4 regions of the Cytobacillus sp. T106 genome follow, and region 1 is predicted to be linked to each of the others. Evidence: riboswitches for the same ligand, from Rfam matches in the RefSeq annotation. Region 1 holds a riboswitch; each other region holds the start of a gene.
What was found. Region 1 has a riboswitch for thiamine pyrophosphate ahead of thiC (phosphomethylpyrimidine synthase ThiC). Riboswitches for the same ligand answer to the same signal wherever they lie in the genome.
Positions count from the first base shown of each region.

Region 2: linked by a shared signal. The riboswitch ahead of thiT (energy-coupled thiamine transporter ThiT) and the one ahead of thiC (phosphomethylpyrimidine synthase ThiC) in region 1 are both predicted to bind thiamine pyrophosphate.
Region 3: linked by a shared signal. The riboswitch ahead of ABU165_RS24245 (thiamine phosphate synthase) and the one ahead of thiC (phosphomethylpyrimidine synthase ThiC) in region 1 are both predicted to bind thiamine pyrophosphate.
Region 4: linked by a shared signal. The riboswitch ahead of ABU165_RS10290 (ABC transporter substrate-binding protein) and the one ahead of thiC (phosphomethylpyrimidine synthase ThiC) in region 1 are both predicted to bind thiamine pyrophosphate.

Region 1 covers NZ_JBEUMK010000005.1:65,254-70,933, forward strand. Annotated here, with positions in the region: gene ABU165_RS11860 (hypothetical protein) at 104-298, shown strand; gene thiC (phosphomethylpyrimidine synthase ThiC) at 524-2,284, opposite strand; TPP riboswitch at 2,337-2,437, opposite strand; TPP riboswitch at 2,656-2,771, opposite strand; gene ABU165_RS11870 (LysE family transporter) at 2,951-3,583, shown strand; gene ABU165_RS11875 (ABC transporter permease) at 3,856-5,109, opposite strand; gene ABU165_RS11880 (ABC transporter ATP-binding protein) at 5,102-5,680, opposite strand, start outside.
Region 2 covers NZ_JBEUMK010000007.1:66,226-71,905, reverse strand. Annotated here, with positions in the region: gene ABU165_RS14155 (ABC transporter ATP-binding protein) at 1-1,035, opposite strand, end outside; gene thiT (energy-coupled thiamine transporter ThiT) at 1,253-1,855, opposite strand; TPP riboswitch at 1,927-2,025, opposite strand; gene ABU165_RS14145 (hypothetical protein) at 2,103-2,342, opposite strand; gene ABU165_RS14140 (hypothetical protein) at 2,562-2,807, shown strand; gene ABU165_RS14135 (helix-turn-helix transcriptional regulator) at 2,919-3,155, shown strand; gene dnaN (DNA polymerase III subunit beta) at 3,312-4,490, opposite strand; gene ABU165_RS14125 (NUDIX hydrolase) at 4,533-4,991, opposite strand; gene ABU165_RS14120 (HAD hydrolase-like protein) at 4,969-5,680, opposite strand, start outside.
Region 3 covers NZ_JBEUMK010000025.1:37,231-42,910, forward strand. Annotated here, with positions in the region: gene ABU165_RS24220 (hypothetical protein) at 103-582, shown strand; gene ABU165_RS24225 (hypothetical protein) at 736-1,209, shown strand; gene ABU165_RS24230 (hypothetical protein) at 1,458-1,742, shown strand; gene ABU165_RS24235 (DMT family transporter) at 1,928-2,854, opposite strand; gene ABU165_RS24240 (Lrp/AsnC family transcriptional regulator) at 3,039-3,533, shown strand; TPP riboswitch at 3,599-3,700, shown strand; gene ABU165_RS24245 (thiamine phosphate synthase) at 3,763-4,428, shown strand; gene thiO (glycine oxidase ThiO) at 4,412-5,563, shown strand; gene thiS (sulfur carrier protein ThiS) at 5,560-5,680, shown strand, end outside.
Region 4 covers NZ_JBEUMK010000003.1:540,234-545,913, reverse strand. Annotated here, with positions in the region: gene ABU165_RS10305 (ABC transporter ATP-binding protein) at 1-593, opposite strand, end outside; gene ABU165_RS10300 (ABC transporter permease) at 590-1,354, opposite strand; gene ABU165_RS10295 (thiamine-binding protein) at 1,351-1,641, opposite strand; gene ABU165_RS10290 (ABC transporter substrate-binding protein) at 1,653-2,651, opposite strand; TPP riboswitch at 2,814-2,922, opposite strand; gene ABU165_RS10285 (cell wall hydrolase) at 3,159-3,797, shown strand; gene ABU165_RS10280 (YkvA family protein) at 3,820-4,266, opposite strand; gene ABU165_RS10275 (NAD-dependent deacylase) at 4,373-5,095, shown strand; gene treP (PTS system trehalose-specific EIIBC component) at 5,354-5,680, shown strand, end outside.

The sequences.
Region 1 (5,680 bases):
TGGAAAAAGCGAATGCACGTTCCTCTACAAAAAGTTATCAGGCTTTGAACCTTTTGCATCTTCGGAGAGTATAAGAAGCAAATAACATTAGGAGTGATTACCCTTGTATAAAAATCCTCAATCGGCACTTATTAGACTCAAATATATTTCTGCCGGCCTGTTTCTTTTGTTCATCATCATTTCGGCTCTGACAGGAAGCTGGAAGTTCACGGCTGCTGCTGCATGGAGCATCGGCATTGTTTATCTGCCTACTTACGGCAGCATACAAAGGCAAATGGAAAAACAGTCCAGCGAATAGACAAAGGCCTGCCGGGATATCCTGGCAAGCCTTTGTCTTATTCAATAGTGGACCGATTCGCTCTTGCGGCATTTTGTGCAGGTCCTGTATCCATCTGCCTCATAATAGATATGGGAGCAGCTTCTCTGTATCTCTGAAATTTGCTTTTCCAGCCCCCGGATCTTTTGCTGCATATTGAGGATCTGCTCTTCCATTTTCCAAACTTCAGTATTTCTTCTATGTTCACTAGATGGATGAGCCACGGCTGGCAAACTCCCCGGCTTTTTGCTCCATTGTATCCTCAATTGCCTCTGAAACGGTTTTCCCCTGACCTTTGGCCATCTGGCGGATATCCTTGGAAATGCGCATAGAACAAAATTTAGGGCCGCACATAGAACAGAAATGGGCGGTTTTTGCCCCCTCGGCCGGCAGGGTTTCATCATGGTATGCCCGCGCCCGTTCAGGATCCAGGGATAAATTGAACTGGTCGTTCCACCTGAAATCGAACCTGGCCTTTGACAATGCATCGTCCCGAACCTGGGCACCGGGATGGCCTTTGGCTAGATCTGCGGCATGAGCTGCAATTTTATAAGCAATGACCCCTTCCCTGACATCGTTTTTATCCGGAAGCCCAAGATGCTCCTTTGGCGTTACATAGCAAAGCATACTAGTGCCAAACCATCCGATCATCGCTGCTCCTATTGCGGATGTAATATGATCATATCCCGGGGCTATATCTGTCGTCAGTGGGCCAAGCGTATAAAATGGCGCCTCCTTGCAAATTTCCATCTGCTTATCTACATTTTCTTTGATCTTATGCATCGGAACATGCCCCGGCCCCTCGATCATCACCTGGACATCATGCTTCCAGGCTATTTCAGTTAACTCTCCGAGCGTTTCTAGCTCCGCAAATTGAGCCTCATCATTCGCATCTGCTATAGAACCCGGACGCAGCCCATCTCCGAGAGAGATGGAAATATCGTAAGCTTTTAAAATTTCACAGATTTCCTCAAAATGCGTATACAGGAAATTCTCTTTATGATGCTGGAGGCACCATTGGGCCATGATCGACCCTCCCCTGGATACAATACCTGTCGTCCTTTCGGCAGTCAGCTGAATATAGCGGAGCAGCACCCCTGCATGGATTGTAAAATAATCCACTCCCTGTTCAGCCTGCTCTATCAAGGTATCCCTGTATATGTCCCAGGTCAGATCCCCGGCAATCCCCTTCACCTTTTCAAGTGCCTGATAAATCGGTACAGTCCCAACAGGAACTGGAGAATTGCGGATGACCCATTCACGGGTTTCATGGATGTTCTTCCCGGTCGAAAGATCCATAATCGTATCTGCCCCCCAGTGCACTGCCCAGGTCATTTTTTCCACTTCTTCCGCGATGGAGGAAGAAACAGCCGAATTGCCGATATTCGCATTGACCTTCACATGAAAATGGCGACCGATGATCATCGGTTCCGCCTCCGGGTGATTGATATTGGCAGGAATGATCGCCCTTCCGCTTGCCACCTCGCTCCTGACGAATTCAGGATCCAGATTTTCCCTGATGGCGATGAACTCCATTTCAGGTGTAATGACCCCTTTCCGGGCATAATGCAGCTGAGTCACATTCCTGCCCTCTTTTGCCTTGAGAGGGAAGGGGGCTTTATTCGGGAAAATGTCTGCATAAGAAACTTCGGTCCCGGCCCGAAGCCCGTTATCCTCCGGCTTCTGCACTCTGCCTTGATAAGCTTCCGCATCCTTCCGCTCCTCAATCCAGCCTTCCCTTACCCGGGGCAAACCTTTCGTTATATCTATCTCAAAATCAGGATCAGAATAAGGGCCGCTCGTGTCATATACACAAACAGGCGGATTGTCCTCTGTTCCAATAGCAGTCCTCGAGCTTTCCTGGATTATTTCCCTGACCGGGACCTTTATATCGTCCCTGATGCCGTTTACATATACTTTCCGGCTTCCTGAAAAAAACAGTCTATTCATTTGATATAAATCTTTCATACTTCTTCCTCCTCCATCTTTGTGCCTCAGGGCAGTTTTTTACGGAGGAAGCAGGCCATGCCGGCTGCTTCCCTACGCTGACATTAATCAGATCAGGTTCCAAGGGTTTAGGATTTTCCTTTCTCAGCCTGTAAAGCTCCCCCAGCAGTGAATAAAATCTAATAGAAACTTTCTTGCATTTTTCAAAATAAAAACATCAAGTTATCTGCACACTATTTTTTCATGCGTTTATTTTTTCACAGCAAAAACCCCCCTTGCATATTGCACCGGGGGCATGCCAGGCCAAAAAATGGCATACAGCTGCCGCATCTTTCTTCTGCAGAAGCTAAAAAGCGGACTCCTGCAAAAGGAGTCCGCGTATGTATGACAAATAAAAGCCATCTACACTTCCCTCCGCTGGTACGAACCAGATCAGGTATAAAAGGGTCAAAGACTAAAAACGGGTCTTACTCTCAGCCGGCCTCTACCGGCACCCCCAGTGCCAAAATATGCTATTTTCATAAGCTACTATACCATATGCCGACCAGGAAGAGAACAGACTAATTTCATATTATTCCAAAAACACAAAGCTGGAGATTTTAAGATTTGCGGTCCTACCCTCTGTGTTTGCTGCATAAAATTGTACAAGTCCTTCCGGGCTAATCCTTGAATAGGCGAGTGATATCATTGAGCATTGGAATATACATCAGCTATATCGTTTTAGGACTTTCACTGGCGGCGCCGATCGGCCCTGTCAATGCTGTCAGGCTGGAAAAGGGGCTGAAAAACGGATTTTGGCACGCATGGATTGTCGGCGCGGGATCGATGATCGCTGACGGGGTTTATATGCTGATCGTCTATCTCGGACTCGTGCAATTCCTTGACTCCCCTATGATTCAAACCTTCCTGTGGCTGTTCGGCGGTTTTATTCTTCTTTATTCCGGAATCGAAGGCATGATGAATGCCAATAAAATATCTGTCACTTACATACGGAGCAAAGAATCGCTGTTCAAATGCTTTTTCACCGGATTCATCATGTCGGTTTCAAGCCCGCTGTCGATTTTGTTTTGGCTGGGGATTTACGGATCGGTTTTGGCCAAAACGGCGTCCTCCTTTGGGACAGGCCAGCTTCTTGTCTACAGCCTCATGATTTTTATCGGACTGGGCCTTTGGGACATTTTTGTGGCAGGCCTGACGAGCGGATTCAGGCGGTTCCTGACCTCAAAAGCGATCATCATCATCAGCATGCTTTCCGGACTGTCGCTTATTCTTTTCGGAATCTATTTTGGATATCAGGGGATTGCTTCTTTGTTTGGATAAAAAAACAGACAAACCTGATATAAATCGGGTTTGTCTGCAGTCATTATTTTTTAGAACATTGGAACAGCGGCATTAAGTATTTAAGCCTGTTGATTGGAGTGCAAGGCACGCAGACTCCTGCGGGAGATAGCGGCAAGGCTGAGACCCCGCAAGAGCTTGCTCTGAGGAGGCTCAGCGTCGCCCCGCGGAAAGCGGAGTGCCTGGAACGCAAATCAACAGCCCCATTTATAGGCGGAAATTATTCATTAAGCTTGCCAGGGCTGATTGACCGCCTATTTATTTTTAGACAGCTGCAAAGCTTTTTTTATATCCTTGAAGGAATTGGACTTTCCGTACATGAGCACTCCGCCCTTGTATACCCTAGCTCCAAATATTGAGAGCAGCAGGATGGACACAACCAGGATCCCAATCCCCGCTATCGGCTCCCAGACCGGCAGGGTGAGCATTCCTACTCTCATGAACATCAGCATCGGGGTAAAGAACGGGATATAGGAGCTGATGGTCACAAATGCTTTTTCCGGCTGTGACAGCCCGATGATCGCGATCATAAAGCCGGCTACAACGAGCATGGTCATCGGCATGATCATCTGCTGGACATCCTCGATCCTGCTGACAAGCGAGCCCAGGAAAGCTGCAAGTGTGGCATACAGGAGATAGCCGAGAATAAAGAACACTACAGCATACATGATAGTGGCTGCCGGAATATCGCCGAATCCGAAGAATTCAAAGAAGCCTCCCTGCATCGACTCAAGATTCCGCTTGACGAAAAAGTAGCCTACCAGCAGCAGCACCGACAGCTGCGTCAGGCTAAGCAAGGCGATCCCGAGAATTTTGGCGAACATCTGCTTGATGGGTGAAACGCTTGAAATCAGGATTTCCATCACACGCGAAGATTTTTCCGTAGCTACTTCCATCGCAATCATGCTTGAATACATGATGACAGCAAAATAGATGATGAACAGCAGCACATAAACAAGGCCCCTTGCCTGTGTCAGCTCTTCCTCTGTTTTGGCATTCTCCTCCAGCGCATCCCTTTGGAACTGGACAGGCTCATAGAGACTGGCAAGCTCTGCCTCAGAAAGATTGATTTTTGAGGCTGCGATCCCGGTCTTTACCTGCTGAAGGGCTCCCTCCAACTCACCTGATACCGATGTATCCGCCAGGCTGAGGGATTTGTATTCGGCAGCAGGAAGCTCTTCGGAATCGGCTGAGAGAGTAAGCAGCCCTGCATAATCGCCATCCTTCACTTTTGCCTCGCCATCGTCTGCCGAACCGCTGAACTCTTCAAGCTTCAGGGTGCTGCCTGCTGTATTCAGCTGCTGCTGGAGAGGATTCAGGAGATTGCCTGTTTCATCGATTACAGCCACCTTTACCTCATCATCTCCACTGTCGAACGTTTCAATGATCTGCTGCATATTTGTAAGGCCGATGATCAGCAGCAGCGTGACAATCGTTGTAATAATGAATGATTTCGTCTTCAGTTTGCTCCAGTATGTGTGGAATAGGATAATCCAGAAATTATTCATAAGAAGCACCCACCTTTTCTATGAAAATATCGTTCAGCGAAGGCTCCTCAAGAACAAACTTCCTGACAAATCCCCTGCCGGCAATTTCTTTTAAAATTGCCTCCGCAGCCTTTTCCCCTTCAATCTGCAGATGCACGCCCTCCGCAGTCTGCTTTACCTTTTCCACTCCAGGGAATCCGCTTAAGAAATCCAGTTTGAAGTCCGCATGGATCACAAGGTTCTTCCGCCCGAACGCCCTTTTAATTTCCTTAAGTGCTCCGTGGACAACAGGGCGTCCCTTATGCATGATGCATAAATGCTCGCACATTTCCTCCACATGCTCCATCCGGTGGCTGGAAAACACAATGGTCGTGCCTTTCTCCTTTAGTTCAAGCACAGCGCTTTTCAATAGCTCGACATTTACCGGATCCAATCCGCTGAAAGGCTCATCAAGGATTAATAGCTTGGGTTTATGTATAACGCTGGCAATAAACTGGATCTTCTGCTGATTCCCCTTGGAAAGTTCCTCCACCTTTTTGTTTGCGTATTCCGGCACCTTGAACCTATTAAGCCAATAGTCCAGCTCTTTCAG
Region 2 (5,680 bases), on a different contig from region 1:
CATGACATGGATGGCTTCCGGATCAAAATGAAGGCCTATTTCATCCCCTACTTTTGCCTTTCGTGTAGAATGGACAAGCCATTCATTCCCATCTTTATCAAAGCAGGAAATTTCATAATGAACTCCCCTGAATAGCTGTGAATCTACACGTACCTGAAGTTTGCCCTGCTCGCTCGGAGTAATTTCCATATCCTCCGGCCTGATGACCACTTCAACCCTTTCATTCAAATCGAAGCCGGCGTCTACACATTCAAATTTCCTGCCTGCAAATTCAACCTGATAATCGGTTAGCATGGTCCCTTCGACGATGTTGGACTCACCGATGAAGTCGGCCACAAACCGGTTGACAGGCTCATCATAAATATCAGTTGGCGTTCCGCTCTGCTCAATCCGGCCTTTGTTCAGCACAAAGATTTCATCAGAAAGAGCAAGCGCCTCTTCCTGGTCATGGGTGACAAATATAAACGTAATGCCAAGCCTTCTCTGAAGCTCCCGCAGCTCGTACTGCATTTCTGTACGCAGCTTCAGGTCCAGTGCAGAAAGGGGCTCATCCAGCAGGATGACTTCCGGTTTATTGACAATCGCCCTCGCAATCGCGACACGCTGCCTCTGCCCTCCTGACATCTCTTTGATTTCCCTCTGTTCATATCCTTCCAGGTTGACAAACTTGAGCGCCTCTTTCACCTGCTCATTGATTTCCTGGTTTTTCATTTTTTTGATGCGCAATCCGAATGCCACGTTTTCAAATACATTCAAATGCGGGAAAAGTGCATAGTCCTGGAACACGGTATTGACCTGCCTCCTGTTGGCAGGCACTTTATTGATTTTTTGTCCATTGAAGAAAATGGATCCTTCTGTCGGTTCGATAAAACCCGCAATCAGGCGCAGGATCGTCGTTTTTCCGCAGCCTGAAGGACCAAGGAGCGTGTAGAACTTTCCCCTTTCTATATCAAAGCTGACGGCGTCCAGAACCGGACTGTCATTGTCATATTGTTTTGTAACATCTTCAAAGCGGATAATAAACTTATCTGTCATTTCAATCTCCTTTACTATATTAATAGTCGATGTACCTCTAGAAGTTAAGCCTTGTAGGCCAGTTTATCACTTTAGTATAATAGCGTAACTTATTATATACCAAAATTTGTCGAATGAAAGCATTTTTCAGCAATTCTCTTCAATTTCCCTTTTTTAAAAACAAAAGCAGTCGCTTCTGGCCGATTCGCCAGAAGGGACTGCTTTGTGCACATGGTTATCAGTTCGCCAATTTATGCTCTTCCGCAGCGGAATATACCTGTTTCCTCTGTACCAGGCGCGGCGCTGCAGAAAGGAGGAGCCACAATACGGCTGTACATAAGACAGCTGACCCGAGCATCGTTATCCCATTAATCATGAGAGAATATACAAAAGGAGACATCCCTTCAGGTGCATAGCTTCCAAAGAAAATCATACCTGCAAGAAAGTGCCAGAAATATCTGCCCGCACTGCCAAGGAAAATGGCTGCAGCTGCCCATCCCAGAGCCTTACCCTTCCTGCCTTCAGCAAGGCTTTTTTGGAGGGCAAGAGCTAAGAAGCCGGCACAGCCAATAAAGGCGAAAGCAACGAAGTATTCAATGAAAGTCTGCAGGGGCGTCACTATCCAGGCGTCGCCCATGACAATCTGGAGAATCCCCCATAAGAATCCGGAAATGAAGCCCGCTTTCCAGCCCCATCGCAATGAAAGTATGAAGATGGGCACCATTGCAATGGAAATGGATATTGCAGGCGTTAGTTTAATAGAAGGAAGCAGATCAAGAATAACAGCGAATGCTGCAAAAAAAGATGCTTCAATCAAGGCAACCAGCCCTAATTTTTTCATAAAAAATTCTCCCCTTTTGTCCGAATTAACGCAAACCTCAAGGGAGAACTGATCAGGAAGCGGGCATACCTTCACCCATCCATCCACATCCCTGCGCTAGAATTATCTAACAGGTTCAAAGGGTCAGAACAAAAGTTCACTCTCAGCATTAAGCTCCCCTTGTGGTTACGTTATGTAATTAATACTATAATGCATTATATCTCATTCCATCAGGCAGGAAAAGAGCATATTCTGAAAAATCGTTTTGTCATGCCGGTCCTCCTTTCTCTTTTTCGAGCTTTTCATAAAGTTCAAGACTTTTGCTGCTGAGATACTCCAGCAGCTTAGGGTGCTGTCTGAAATAGTCGACAAATTCCCTTTGTTCTCTCTCCTGGAACTTAAGCACCTGTTCATAATGCTTGCTGCAATAATAAATCGTCCGGTCCCTGTTCCACTCCTTGAGGGGGATCAGGTCCCCCGCTGCCTGGCAATAAAGGCATTTTTTCATATGATCCTTCCTCTAAGTACAGATTAAGCTCCAGGCAGGAAAAGTTGTTTCCCGTCCATACTTTAGTATATTACAGAACGTATGTTCTATTCAATTCATCAGTTTTACTGGTTTTTATATGATCTAATCGGGTATTCAATTAATATATGAAGTATTCTGGTAACTGTTTAAATTTTCAAATAATCAGATTTTACATGCATACAGGAAGGAGGCTTTAAGATGAAGAATATCCTTGATATAAAAGGCAGGCTGAATCCATATTGGTTCAATAAAGTTATTTTCAAGGTTTATATCGCTGACGCAGTGGATGAAAAAACAGTGGAATTGGAAGGTCAGAAGCTTGTTGTGGTCAATGAAACTGAAAAATTGAAGCCCGGCGAGAAGCTTAAAGTCGAGTTTCTGAACATGTGGTTTGTTTATAGCCGGATACCACGCGCAGATCAGCCAGCCAAGCAGCCGCTTTAACTCAAAAGCCGCTTTTTTCTTCTCCTTCCTTCTTTTATTTTTATATTTCACTAGTGATGTTCTTCACTTTCTTTTATAATATGAAAATAAAAGAAAAAAGGAGATTTAACCTTGGATAAAGAAATCATTAAGTTTATCAGAAAGAATTATAATCTTTCACAGCGTGAATTCGCCAAAATGATTAATTGCAGCTTTTCACTGGTTGCTTTGATTGAAATCGGGAAACGCAATGTTTCAGACAATATAGAAAAAAAGATTAAAAATGCGTTCGGACTTGAAGCGCAGGATATTGAATCCATTACCAGCATCATTAAGGAAATCGGCCGCGGTATGCCTCCTTTCAGCTAAAAAGCCTGGATGGGAGGAAATACCTCTGCTTAGCCCTCCCCGCTTTGGCCGTTTTCCAGCTGGATTACTTGATACAGCGCAACAGATTTCCCTCTTTTAATAATATTCTACTAGTATTCAGATCCCCTTCAGATTTGATTTTCTCACCTTTCAGTTTTAATCTTGATTCTGAACCTGTCCCTTGCCAAGGAACATCCCTGATGCAGTCCTGACAGGAGAAATAAGGTGAAAATAGTTTGCCTCCCCAGGGGAAGAGATTAGGATTGGCTTCATTGTCCCATAAAGCCTTATTTTAATATATTCTGACTCTGTTCCTATCAGCGCATCCGCCAGATAACTCCCATTTATTACTGCTGAAGCTTCTGTTTCTCCTCTGATGCTCTGCAATTCCTGCACCTCCTCGATCATGCCCATTTCAGACACTGGGGAAGATATAGTGATGGAGTTTTCATCCTTGGCTTGGATGGAAACAAGAGAGCTTCTTTTTTCTCCAGCAAATATCATTGTCCGCTTGACACCTTGAAGAAGGTGCTTCCTATTGATGACTAACTCTGTTTTGCACCCTTCCGGCTTCAGTTTCTCAGAAGAGGGAAATCTGCCGGTCAAAAGCGAAGAGCAGAAACGGAATGTTGATGTGGCGAATACGGCCTGTGAATCAGATATATAAATGGCTGCTTCTCCACTTGGTGACTTGCCTATCAATTTGAGCAATTCTGCTGCATTTCTTGCCGGGAGAGTAAATGACTGGCTGAACCCAGCAGAGCCGTCAGCTTTCCACATGGCAAGCCGGCTTGAATCTGTCGCCGTGAATGTCAGCCCGTTTTCATCAAATGCCAGATTGATGCCTTCCAGGATTGGCCTTGAGCTTGTTTTGGCCGCAGATGCAGCTGTATTCCTCAATCCTGCTGCAAGATCAGATGCTTTCAAAGTATATATATAAGGAAACTCTGCATCTGCTCTATCAGCAGACTGGTCTAACGGGAAACCCGCAATCGCTGCGGAAATCTGCTTGTCCATTGAATTAATCAGGATTTTATGTGAAGTGGAAGCTTTGATGCTTAAACGGCCAGGTATTTTCCTGATGACTTCAGAAAGCATTCTTCCATCAGCTGCCAGCTTTCCATATTCCAATATATCCAGGCCAGAATCCCTGCAGTTTATTAATGGGTGCTCAAAGATCACAGAGCGGTCCCCGTTTCCGGAAGAGACAGAAAGGCCTCCGCTGTGTGCTTCTATCATAACGAGTTTGCCAGCGGCACTATGGCTTCCCCCTGCGATTCTTGCCGCCTCACTGATGCTTTCAAAAATACTCTCACCATTTACTTTAAATTCCATCAGGTCCACCTCCTTTGATATGAGAATAGCTCTCTTTCACTGCTAAATCCGCCTGCCTCTTTTAGACATTTCTTTTTTCCGCAATAAATCTTCTGCAGCCGTAAGGCTCCGCGTCAGCCATTCAGGTGCATCCGGCTGTTCAAGGATTTCTCTGATGCTCATCCACATCACTTCCTCGTTTTCATCAGGACAAACTGGACTGGCTTCACCGCTTTTGTATTCACACAGAAAAACAATGTCAATCACATGATATCCGTCATCCGTAATGAAAGAACTGCTGCATACATACTCCATTCCATCTTTAATCAGTACACCTGTTTCCTCCAGGATTTCTCTTTTTACTGTTCTTTCCAAAACATCTGTGGAATGACCTTCCTTCTCCGCCTTGCCTCCGATCAGAGCCAGCATTCCCCCGGCATGGCTTTCCTGGCTGCTTCTTTTTCCGATCAGCCATTTACCTCCTCTGTGGACTGCTCCTTCAACATTTACTATGAACGTCACTTTCACACCTCTGCTTTATGTTAAATTTTCTTTCAACACCGAAGCTGCTATATAGTTCTTCAACCGTCCGAATCAAATAAGTCGGCGATGCATCAGCAGATTGAAAGAATTCATCCTCGGTACCATATCCGTAAAGGACAGCAGCTGAATCAATGCCTGAGTGATTTGCGCCGATCACATCATATTTCCGGTCACCAATCATTAAAATATTTTTCTTTTCATATTCCCTGAAATGCAGAAGCACGGATGATATGATATCCTTTTTATCCGAATAGCTGCCATCAAGCGAAGCACCTTCTATGTAATCAAAAATATGTGAGATTTGAAAATGAGATAAAATTCTTTCAGCAAACGCTATAGGCTTTGAGGTGGCGACGCACAGTTTGCAGTCTTTTTCTTTTAATGATAAAAGCAATTCTGATATTCCGGGATATAATTCGTTTTCATATAATCCTTTTTCTGTGTATCTCTCCCTGTAAAACTGCACCGCTTCGTCTGCTTCCTCTCTGCTGAAAAGGCAATGTTCCTGAAAGGAATGGTGAAGAGGCGGGCCGATGAAAAGTTTGAGAATCTCCACGGGCGGAACAGGCCGCCCCATCTTTTCTAAAGCATACCTGATCGAGCGTGCTATTCCCGGATATGGATCTGAAAGGGTCCCATCAAGGTCAAAAATAATAAGCGAATATGGT
Region 3 (5,680 bases), on a different contig from region 1:
TTATTGAATTCCTTATTAAACAAACGGGGCGTTAGTTTTTAATAAGCAATCACAAAAGTAATGAGCATTTTACTTTAAAATAAGATTAAATGGGGGGGCTATATGCGAAAAATTTATCTAGATAGAACAGCATTCTCTGGAGCCATAGGTGTTAATTTAGAAGATACTGAGATTATATCAGCAGGAACATCCATTTATTCAATGGATGTTCATGATAGAAATGAGGAGTATCAAAGATACGCTAACGATTATGCTATTCAATTTATCTTTGACGATGAAATTCCGCATTTAGAGTTTTTTACGGTTCCACATGTAGATATTATGGCAAAAGATAGTAAAGGAGGATTTATCGGAACTGTTTATCAGCAGTGTGATTCGGAAAGTGACACACCAATTTGTTATATCAATAGGGAATTAGAGTGTTTTATAATTTCTGAAAACGTAGAAGATTTTCTGAGTAATATAGGAACATGGCAAGACAACATGAAACCCTATGATAAAATTACCGTTTATCGTTCGAAAGCAGAAGCAGAAACTGAACTAGAATTTATCGATTTGTCTGATATTCTTCCATTGTTATAATTTCTTCTTGAACTAACAGGTGCTTATGTTATAGATCAGCTGCCAAACCAGGCAGCTTTTCTTATATAACAACGGGGCAGGTTAGCTCAAGAAGGAATTTAGGGTACTTTGCATAAATATATTAATAAAGATAACTAATTGGAGGAGGTCTGTTTGAAAAAATTAATCGTTTTATTTCTGGGTTTGTTGCTAATCGGATGCTCAAATACAAAACAAACAATCAAAGAAGATAACTGGGAAGAAAGTGCAACATTAGTTAGAGAAGTTGTTGTTACAGACGATGGACAAAAAGGGGAATTTGTTTTTCGTATCGGAGATAACGGTAAACTAGGATTTGGAGAGTATGGGTCTTTTATTGCAGGTCAGGCACAAAAATATATGTGGCATTTTTGGGGAGATGAGAAAGTTCTAACTAAACCATTTAAAGTAATGGGAATCAGCAAAGAAACAGGTGAGGAAATAACAGTCTTCCAATTACCAGCCAGTAATAATCTTGTACCTAATACTGGAGCAGATCATCATCTTCCATCGTCAATGATGCTGCCAAGCCAAGGATTATGGAGATTAGAAGCCTATTTCGATGATAAATTGTTTGGGAATGTTGTTGTTAATGTTGAAGAACAATAAGTTTAACGAAAGGGTGGGTTAATCCAGGAAGGATTAACCGCCTTTTTTGTTGAAGTCCTTATTGAGCTAACGGGGCAGGTTTGTTGAATAAGAAAAAATGTTTTTTTTATAATTCAATATGGAAAAATTTATTAAAGTTGGAACTTTACTTCGAAATAAGATGTCTAATAAAAAGTAATGCAAAAAAATTGAGATGATGCAGATTGTATTATTACATGACAAAAATAAAAATAAATGGGGGTATAGGTATGTGGTTAATATTAGGGGTTTTTGCAATAGTATTAACTGTTATAAATCTTTCTTTGTATGCAGCAGGAAAGGATTATAAGCTTGCTATGGCGATGGCATTATCATTTACAGCATTAACAATTTGCGCAGATTACAGTTATTTAACTCGGTGGGTAAATGCGGAAGATTGGGCGGCTTTATCGGATGTAATACCTGGTATGGCAAGGGCATTTTGGTTTCTGACAATTGTTTCTATCTTGCTAAATATAGCACCTATATTCTTAGAACGAAAACGTAAGAAATAATGACTTATTATGTAAGTCTTTATGTATGACTAACGGGTAAAAAAGAACGCTTGGAATATCCATAATCCAAGCGTTTTTCTATGCTCTTGCATTGTTATTTATAGTGCTGAACAAAGTGCATCTTAGTGTATATTTTACCTTTTCTAACAGTGGAGTAACTATTTACCTTTTTGTTCATCCCTTTTCTAGTCTATAGCTGTAAGGGAAGCTTCCGGTTTGCCGCGTAGGCTTTTTCTTTGCCGCTGTGCCTGAAGGCGGGTAAACAGATAGCAGCCAAGGATGACGATCATGCCTCCGAGAAACTGGATTGCTTCAAGCTTTTCTCCGAGCAGCAGAAAAGCCAGGATCGCAGTGAAAACAGGGTTGAAATTCAGGAACACTCCTGCGGTGACAGCCCCGATTTTCTGGACCCCTTTATTCCAGAGCACCATGCATACAACGGTTGAAATGAGCCCGGTATAAAGCATGGATCCTGCAAAGGACAGATCAGGATTTTTGATTTGGAGATCAGAATAGCTGAATGGAAGCAGGATGGCCAATCCGAAGACCCCTGAATAAAAGGTCGACATGATCGGAGTAGTATATTTGCCGGCCCACTTGCCGAGGACTGAATAGATTCCCCAAATGCACACCGCTGCCATCATCCATAAATCCCCTTTATTAAACGTCAAAGACAGCAGCATTTCCAGATGGCCTTTGGTAAGGACAAGCAGGACGCCGAAGAGTGAAAACATCATGGTCAGAATCTGCGGCAGGTTAATCCTGTCTTTTAGAAAGAGTGCTGAAAAAACGGCGATTGAAATAGCGTTAAGCGTTGAAATCAGTCCGACATTTGTGGCCGTTGTTTCTTCCAGCGCCCAAAATTGAAAGATATTGAACAGCACTACACCTGTGATGCCCATCAGAATCAGCGGGACAAGCGATTTTGCAGGAGGCAGAAGCTTTTTTTCCTTCCGCAGCACGATAGGCAACAGGAAGATCACAGCAATGATCCATCTAAATGCGGTCAAGGCCACAGGGGAAGCATGCTCCACAAGCGACTTGCCTACAACAAAATTCCCGCCCCACAGCAGGGAGGTGAGAAGCATCAGGCATACATATAAAGCTGGCATAGGAGCAGCTCCTTCGATAGTTATTGAATTAATTTTAACATTTTCTCTTTGTGTTTTAATGATTATTTCGTACAATAGAGTAAATTTGAAATTTTATTAAGAGCAATTGTGTTTTTTGTGAATGAAATTAAATTAAGGATAGACTTAAACGGAGTTGGCGGAATAATCATAAGGAGGCTGTAAGATGGAATCGATTGTGAACAAGGTGCTGGATGACGTGGACTTAAAAATCCTTGATCTGCTCCAGAAGGATAGCCAAATAAGCAACGCTGAGCTTGCCAGGAGGGTCAGCCTGTCTGCCCCCGCCATTCATGGGAGGGTCAAGCGGCTCGAAAATGAAGGCTATATTGAGAAGCAGGTGGCAATTTTAAGCCAGGAAAAACTGGGCTTTGATCTGCTCTGCTTTATTTTCATCAGCACTAACATCCATCAGGCGGAAAAGCTGGAAGCACTGGAGGGCACGCTGGTGGATATGGCTGAGGTGCTGGAATGCCACTGCCTGACAGGAGAATATGATTATATCTTAAAAGTGGCCATCAAAGACCGGAAAGGGCTGGAACGGTTCATCCGAAAGCTGAATCAGCTCGGGATCACGAAGATACAGACAAGCCTCTCCTTGAGGGAAGTCAAATATTCAACGGTACTGCCGATTCTGCCTGACGGAGAAAAAACAGTCTGATTCAGATTTCGGGTTCTCCCTGCTGATCGTGTATGCTAAAATAAAAGAGAACAATTGAATAATAGAATTATCACTAGGGGAGCCTGCAAGAGGCTGAGATCAAGCATTTGAGACCCTTTGAACCTGATCTAGTTCATACTAGCGTAGGGAAGTGTGCCGAACGGTTATAAAAAGTACATATTTTTTTAGCCATAGATCATTAATCAGCCACTTTCCTGCGCAATGGGGAGTGGTTTTTTTGCGTCGTTTACAAGGTTGGCCCAGCAGGGATAAACTGCAGCTCCACGCCATTTCTGCAGGACAGCCGGCGGAGGAATTTATCAGGATAGCTTCAAGCATCTCGCGGAATGTGGACTATATTCATATCAGGGAGCATCACCTGACAGCGGCTGACATCTACGAGATGGGGAGAATTCTGCTGGAAAAGGGAGTCCCGGGGGAGCAGATCATCATTAATAACAGAGTGGATGCAGCGGCCGCATTGGGAGTGAAGGGAGTCCAGCTCGGCTATCACAGTCTTCCGGTACGGGAAGTGCGGATAACATTCCCTGGCCTGCTCATCGGAAAATCCGTCCACTCAATTGAAGAAGCTGTTCAGGCAGAAGAGGATGGCGCAGATTATGTCATGTATGGCCACTGTTTTCCGACCAGTTCCAAGCCAGGTATGGAGCCAAGGGGCCTCTCCAGCCTTGAGGAAATGACAGGAAGGCTTTCTATTCCGGTGATAGCGCTCGGGGGAATTTCTCCTGACAATATGGAACAGGTGATAAGGGCCGGAGCTTCAGGTGCTGCTGTACTCTCGGGAATTTTTAAAGCCGTCAGTCCGGAGGAGGCAGCCGGCGCATATAGGGTTGCACTGAACCGGGGAGGAGGCAGATATGAAGAAAGTTTATGATGTGATCATTGCCGGGGGCGGCATTATAGGGTGCTCTATCGCCTATCAGCAGGCGAAGCTTGGCAAGCAGGTGCTCATTCTGGAAAAAAGGGAGCTGTGTTCTGAAGCTTCTTCTGCCGCAGCCGGAATGCTCGGTGCCCAGGCAGAAATAGATGAGAATCTATCAATGCTGAAGCTGGCCCTGAAAAGCAGGGCCATGTTCCCTGACATCATCCAGGAGCTTGAGGATCTGACAGGAATCAGCATCGGCCTTGTTAATGAAGGAATGATAAAAATTGCTTGGGATGATGTAGAGGCAGAGGTCCTTAAGAAGCAGGTCAGATTCCATAAAGAATGGGACGGACAGGTAAGATGGATGGCTCAGGCAGAAATCTGCGAAAGGGAACCTCATCTCTCCCGGGGGCTCGCAGGCGGCATGCTGATTCCGAATGACGGCCAGCTGAATGCACCGAACCTGGCGCGTGCATTTGCGGTGGGGGCAATGGCCCGAGGTGCAGTTGTGCTGGAAGGGACGGAGATCGAAGACTTCATATTTGATAAAGAATCCGTCGAGGGTGTGATGACCAGCAAAGGAAGTTTTTATGGAGAAACCGTGATTGCTGCCGCAGGTGCCTGGACGGGAGAGCTGCTGAAAAAGGCAGATCTTGAGCTTCCTATTTTTCCTGTGAAAGGGGAGTGCCTCTCGGTCATTCCTGAAGGGCCTTTGATACGGTCGACGATCTTTTCCGATTCTGGCGGGTATCTTGTGCCCAAGAAGGATGGCCGCCTGATCATAGGTGCAACAAGCTATGAAAATGAGTTCAATCCTTCCGTTTCGTTTGGCGGAGTCAGGATGCTGGCCGAACGGGCCTATAAGCTGCTGCCCCAGCTCGCATCGGCACGGTGGGAAAAGGCATGGGCAGGAATCCGGCCGCAGACAGGTGACGGCCTTCCCTATATCGGCTGGCACCCGGCCTATAAGGGCCTGTTCATTGCAGCCGGCCATTACCGGAACGGCATCCTGCTCAGCCCAATCACGGGAAAAATGGTTTCTGATTCTATTGAAGGAACCGCAGCCGCAGAGGATAAGGAGCTTTACAGAGAATTTGAGATTGAGAGAGGTTTGAAAAAAGTGCAGGAGGGGTGGATTCGTTGAAGCTTCATGTGAATAGCAGTGATATCCTGGTGCCTGGCACCGTCAAGTCGGTAGGGGATTTACTGGAACATTTGAAACTGAATCAAAAGGCGGCGATTGTAGAATTGAACGCCGCTA
Region 4 (5,680 bases), on a different contig from region 1:
ATGCGATCTGACAGAAAAAGAGCTTCTTCTATATTATGAGTGATAAAGATGATGGCCGGCCGCTGCTCTTCCCAAATGGTCAGGAGCCACTTCTGCATATCAAGCCGCGTCAGTTCATCCAGCGCTGAAAAGGGCTCATCCAGGCAAAGAAGCTCCTGCGGGCTGAGCAGCGCCCTGATGAAGGAAGCGCGCTGCTTCATTCCGCCGGATAATTCATGCGGATAGGCATGCGCATACTGCCCGAGCCCTGCTTTATGTATCATTTCCATGGCTTTTTCCTTATCTGTTCTGCCTGTCAGTTCCTGTCCCAGAAGGACATTTTGCAAAACTGTCCTCCACGGAAGAAGGGAAGGGGTCTGCGGCATATAACTCATGAATCCTTTTTGGCCATTGATCGATTGGCCGTTCATCTGGATGCTTCCTTCATCGGGTAGAAGCAGTCCCCCAATCAGATTGAAAATGGTGCTTTTTCCGCTTCCCGAAGGCCCGAGAAGGGAGACGAATTCACCTTCATTAACTTCAAGGCTTAAGTTATTAAGGACCATCTGTTCCCCAAAAGATTTTGATATATTATCCAGGTGCAGGAGATTCATTTTATCTGCTCCTTTTTATTCCATTTTAAAAGCAGGCTCTCTGCCAAAAGGATTGCTCCGAAGAAAATCAGGCTTAATATCATAATGGCAAATATGGCTACAAAAACACGGTCTGTCCGGAAGGAGGAGGAGGCGAGAGTCATAAAAACGCCTATCCCTTTTTCCGAACCTAGCCATTCTGAGATGACAGCGCCCATAACACTGTAGGTGGCCGAGATTTTCAGCCCTGAAAATAGCGAGGGCAGGGAGCCGGGCCATTCCAGCTTCCAGAACAGCTGCCTTTTGGTGGCTCCTGACATGGCCATATAGTGCTTAAGCTCGGCTGGAACCTGCCTGAAACCGTCCAAAGCTGCCACAGTGATTGGAAAAAAACAGACAAGAATAATGACAATAAATTTCGGCAGCAGCCCAAACCCGAACCAGATGACAAGGAGAGGGGCAAGGACGATGACAGGGACATTCTGGGATAGTATCAGCAGCGGGTAAACAGATTCCCTTACAGCCGGCAGACGGTGAAGGATGATGGCCGCGGTGAGCCCGAAAACAGTCCCCAGTGAAAAGCCGGCCAGTGATAATAGCACCGTTGACGCCAGGTGGCCGGAAAAACGGGCCCAGCTTTCCACAGATTCAGCCATGATGTCAGAGGGCGGCGGCAGGAGCCAGGCAGGGACTTCTGCCAGCCTTACTGCTGCTTCCCAGAGAATGAACAAAAGGAGGAGAACCGCTGCCGGCTTCCATCCTTTTACAGCCACTTTCTTCATTTGTATTTATCCGTCAGGTCATCCATCGTGATCCCATCAGGCTGAAACAGAATTTTGACTTGAGAAATCACATTTTTGCTTCCCATTGCAATCATTCTTTCATTCATCCTTGCGATGATCCGGAATAGCTCTTCAAGCTCGCCTTCCATCGTTGTCTCCAGTGGATGGACCTCGTATTTCACTCCGGATTCTGCAATGATTTTAATTGCTTCATCTACATATGGAATAACATCTTCCCCGTTTTTTGTTTTAGGTATAATCTGAATGCTGATCAGTGTACTGGCCATTATGGTTCCTCCTATTCCGGCAAAAATTCATTGGTAAAAGCTTTTTCAGCGTCCAGCTCGCTGTCCAGCAGTTTATTTTCATACATCCATTGGGCATAGTTTTCCCAAACCTCTATACTCTGTTCTCCCCATTGTTCTGCATCATCCTGATATTTTGGAGACAGCCATTCCTGGCTTTTCTTGACCAGCTCGGCGTCTAAATCAGGTGCAGCCTCAAGCAGGATATCAGCAGCTTCTTCCGGATTCTTGATTGCAAACTGATAGCCCTGTGATGCTGCTTTTACAAAGGCTCTGACAGTATCAGGACTATTTTTGATCATTTTCTCATTTGTAGCCAGAACAGGTGTATAATAATCGAGTTTATCGGAATAGTCGGTAAGGTAGACCATATTCAGATCTTCTCCGCGAAGCTCCGCCTCGACGCCAGTCCACCCATAATAAATCCAGGCAAAATCGATATCCCTTTTAACAGCTGTAAAGAAATCGGCATCCCCCATGTTAACAAAGGAAACATCAGAGACATCTGCATTTTCCTGCTTCATTAATGAGGCGATAACAGATTCCTCAACAGGCGATCCCCAGCCTCCATATTTTTTCCCGGCAAAATCCTTTGGCGAGTCGATATTTTTTGCTGCAGGAGAAGCAAAGCCGGACGTATTATGCTGTATGACGGCGGCTACCGACACAAGCGGGACACCCTGAACCCGTGCCTGTGTAATACTTTCCTGATAGCTGACGCCAAAGTCGGCCTTACCGGAAGCAACCAGCTGGTCTGCTCCAGCGTCACCAGGCATGATGATTTCTGCATCAAGGCCATTTTCTTTAAAAAAATTCTTTGCCTTGGCAGCGTAAAGTCCAGTGTGATTAGTATTTGGTGTCCAGTCAAGGACAACCGTTATCTTTTCCAGGTCCTGCCCTTTATCAGCTTGTCTTTCTTCCTGACCAGTCTGTCCTCCGGTGCAGCCGGCAAGCAGCCAGACAGTGCACAATGCGCTGAGCCATTTCTTCATGATCAATCCTCCATGCTGTTTCTGATATTATTCCAAAAAGACCGCCGGTTAATGGCATAAACTAATTCTGGACAACCGCGGGCGGAGGTGCTGTTCCTTTATATCCCGATGCAAACAAAAAAGCGCCCGGATTTCAGAACCCGTGCGCAATAAAAAACATTCATCAATTAAGAATATGTTTCCTACGCTGGCATCTCTCCAGATCAGGTTCAAAGGGTCCTTTATTGTAAAAATAAAGTCTCAACCGTGCCCGGTTCCCCCACAATTCTCTCCTATTTACAGCCGCATAAAGCAGCCGGTCCGTTCAGAGCTCCCGCATCCATCCGGGAATCATGGTCCATTATAACAGATATTCTCTGCAATGGCATTGAAACAGCTTTCTTCCGGAAAATTCGGAGTTATCCCTATATATCCCTGTGCTGCCATGGAAAGAATTAAGTTTGGAACTGAATCTTTATCTGTGATAGGGTAAGGAATGTTGAAAAAAGATTGAATGGAGGAGAAGACATGAAATATCTTGCCTTAATGATTGCTGCATTCATGCTGATCTCATTCCAGATTGTCCAAAATCCCGGAAAACAAGCATTTGCCAAGACGATTGATAATGTCGATATATATACTGTAAAAGAAGAGGATAGCCTTTCGAAGCTCAGCAGGCGATTTGGTGTGGCTGCAGAGGATATACAGAAGGCTAATTATAAAAAGGATGAAAAGATATTTGCCGGAGATAAGCTCATCATTCCGTCTGCTCCAAAGAAAAAGAAGCGGATAACAGAACAAAAGGTCAGCTTATCTAAAGGAGAAAAAGATCTTTTGGCAAGGCTTGTGCATGCGGAGGCAAAAGGTGAGCCGCATGCCGGAAAAGTCGCTGTGGCTGAAGTGGTCCTCAATAGAATGAAGGACGAAAAATTTCCGGACACAGTCAAAGAAGTTATTTACGAAGACAGGCAATTTGAGCCTGTGGACAATGGGATGATCAATAAACCGGCAGGGAAGGATTCACAGAAAGCAGTCCAGGAGGCACTGACGGAAGAAAGAAAAGACGGTGAATCCCTGTTTTTCTTTAATCCTGACCAGACTAACAGCAAATGGCTCCGCACAAGGGCCGTTACAAAAGAAATCGGCAACCACCGGTTTGCGAAATAGAATAAAGAAAAAACTCTTGTTGCTATACAAGAGTTTTTTTGCTGTCTTCTTCCATATCTATAATATTGTCTGGCTGTGTTTCTCTCCATAGCTTAAATCTTTCAAGCTCATTGGCGATTTGCTTGATGATAAAGCCGATGATTGCGGCATCATCCAATATGCCGATTCCGGCAAGAAAGTCGGGGACAAGATCCAGGGGAGACACAAAATAGAGAATGCCAGCAATGACCGTAACAGCTGTTTTTGCAGAAATGTCCCTATACTGTCCCTTTGAGTAGGCTTTAATGAGTTCAAACAGGAGCTGAAGCTTGTCCCATACTTCAGATAGGGAATTTTTCCTGGAATCGGCTTTTTTGCTTGCTTTGGAAAGAAGCCCGCTTGTTTTGCCCGGATCATTTAAGTATTTTGCAGCGCGGCTCTCATATTTTTTATACTCCTTTTCGTAATCTTCCTTTTTGAAAGTCTTCATATATAACATCCTTCCGGTTAAAAGATTCTTTTTTATACTTTTATCCCATTTTCGGATGGTTGAACCCCGGAAAAGTTTATAATAGAGAAAAAAGCGAGGTGTCCTTATGCTTTTAGAGTGGCTGAAAGAGTCAAGCTATACGGTTATATTGACTGGTGCAGGCATGTCAACAGAAAGCGGGCTGCCTGATTTCCGGTCTGCAGGAAGCGGGTTAACGAATACAGTGGATTATGGGAAAATTGCCAGTACAGAAGCTCTCAACCATCATGTCAGCGAATTCATTGAATTTTATCGCCGCAGAGTTATGGGGCTGAAGGAATGCAGTCCCCATGCAGGGCATTATATATTGGCAGACTGGGAAAGGAGGGGAATTGTCCAAAGCATCATTACACAGAATGTAGACGGTTTTCATCAGGCGGCAGGAAGCAGAAATGTGGCTGAACTGCATGGTACACTGCAGCAGGTCCATTGCCAGACATGCGGGAAAATATTTCCGAATGATGAATACATAGATGAGCATTTCCGGTGCAGTGATTGCGGGGGGATTTTGCGGCCGTCCATCGTCCTTTTTGGGGAGATGCTCCCCGAGGAAGCTATTGATTTTGCTGCTGCAGAGTCAGAGAAAGCTGATCTTTTCATTGTCCTTGGCTCATCCCTCTCTGTCACTCCTGCCAATCAGTTTCCGCTCATTGCCAAGCAGTGTGGTGCAAAACTGGTTATAATTAATATGGATCCTACTGATTTGGACCTTTACGCGGACGAAGTCATTAACGGAGAAAAAGCTGGAGAATTGCTGAAAGAGCTTGATGCAGAAGTAGGAAAAATGTGAAGCCTTCCATTACATTGGAGGGCTTTTTTTATTTTAAAATTTTTCTAGTATAATAAATGATTGACTGCCATGTATATACAAGATATAATGAAAACGTAAACACCATGTATATACAAGTTATCTTTGGAGTGAATACTTAATGAGCTGACTTTGCAGCAAAGGATAAATTTGCAAGAGGGGCAGATAATATGAAGTATATGAGCTCCCGGCCGCATTTTTTTTGCTTGCTGTTGAAAACGGTAACAGGAGGAGAGAAGCATGAGCAATTACAGAGAATCTGCCGAGCGTATTGTAGAAGCAGTTGGCGGAAAAGAAAATATTGCAGCAGCTACGCACTGCGTAACCCGTCTGCGGTTTGCTTTGAAGGATGAAAGCAAAGTTGATAAAGAAGCATTGGAAAATATAGATAGTGTTAAAGGATCATTTTCTACAAACGGCCAATTCCAGGTGGTCATCGGCCAAGGTCTTGTTGATAAGGTATACAAGGAAATGGCAGCGGCTACAGGAATCGGTGAAGTGTCAAAAGAAGAAGTGAAAGCAGCTGCTTCTGAAAAAATGAATCCGCTTCAAAGAGCAATCAAAACG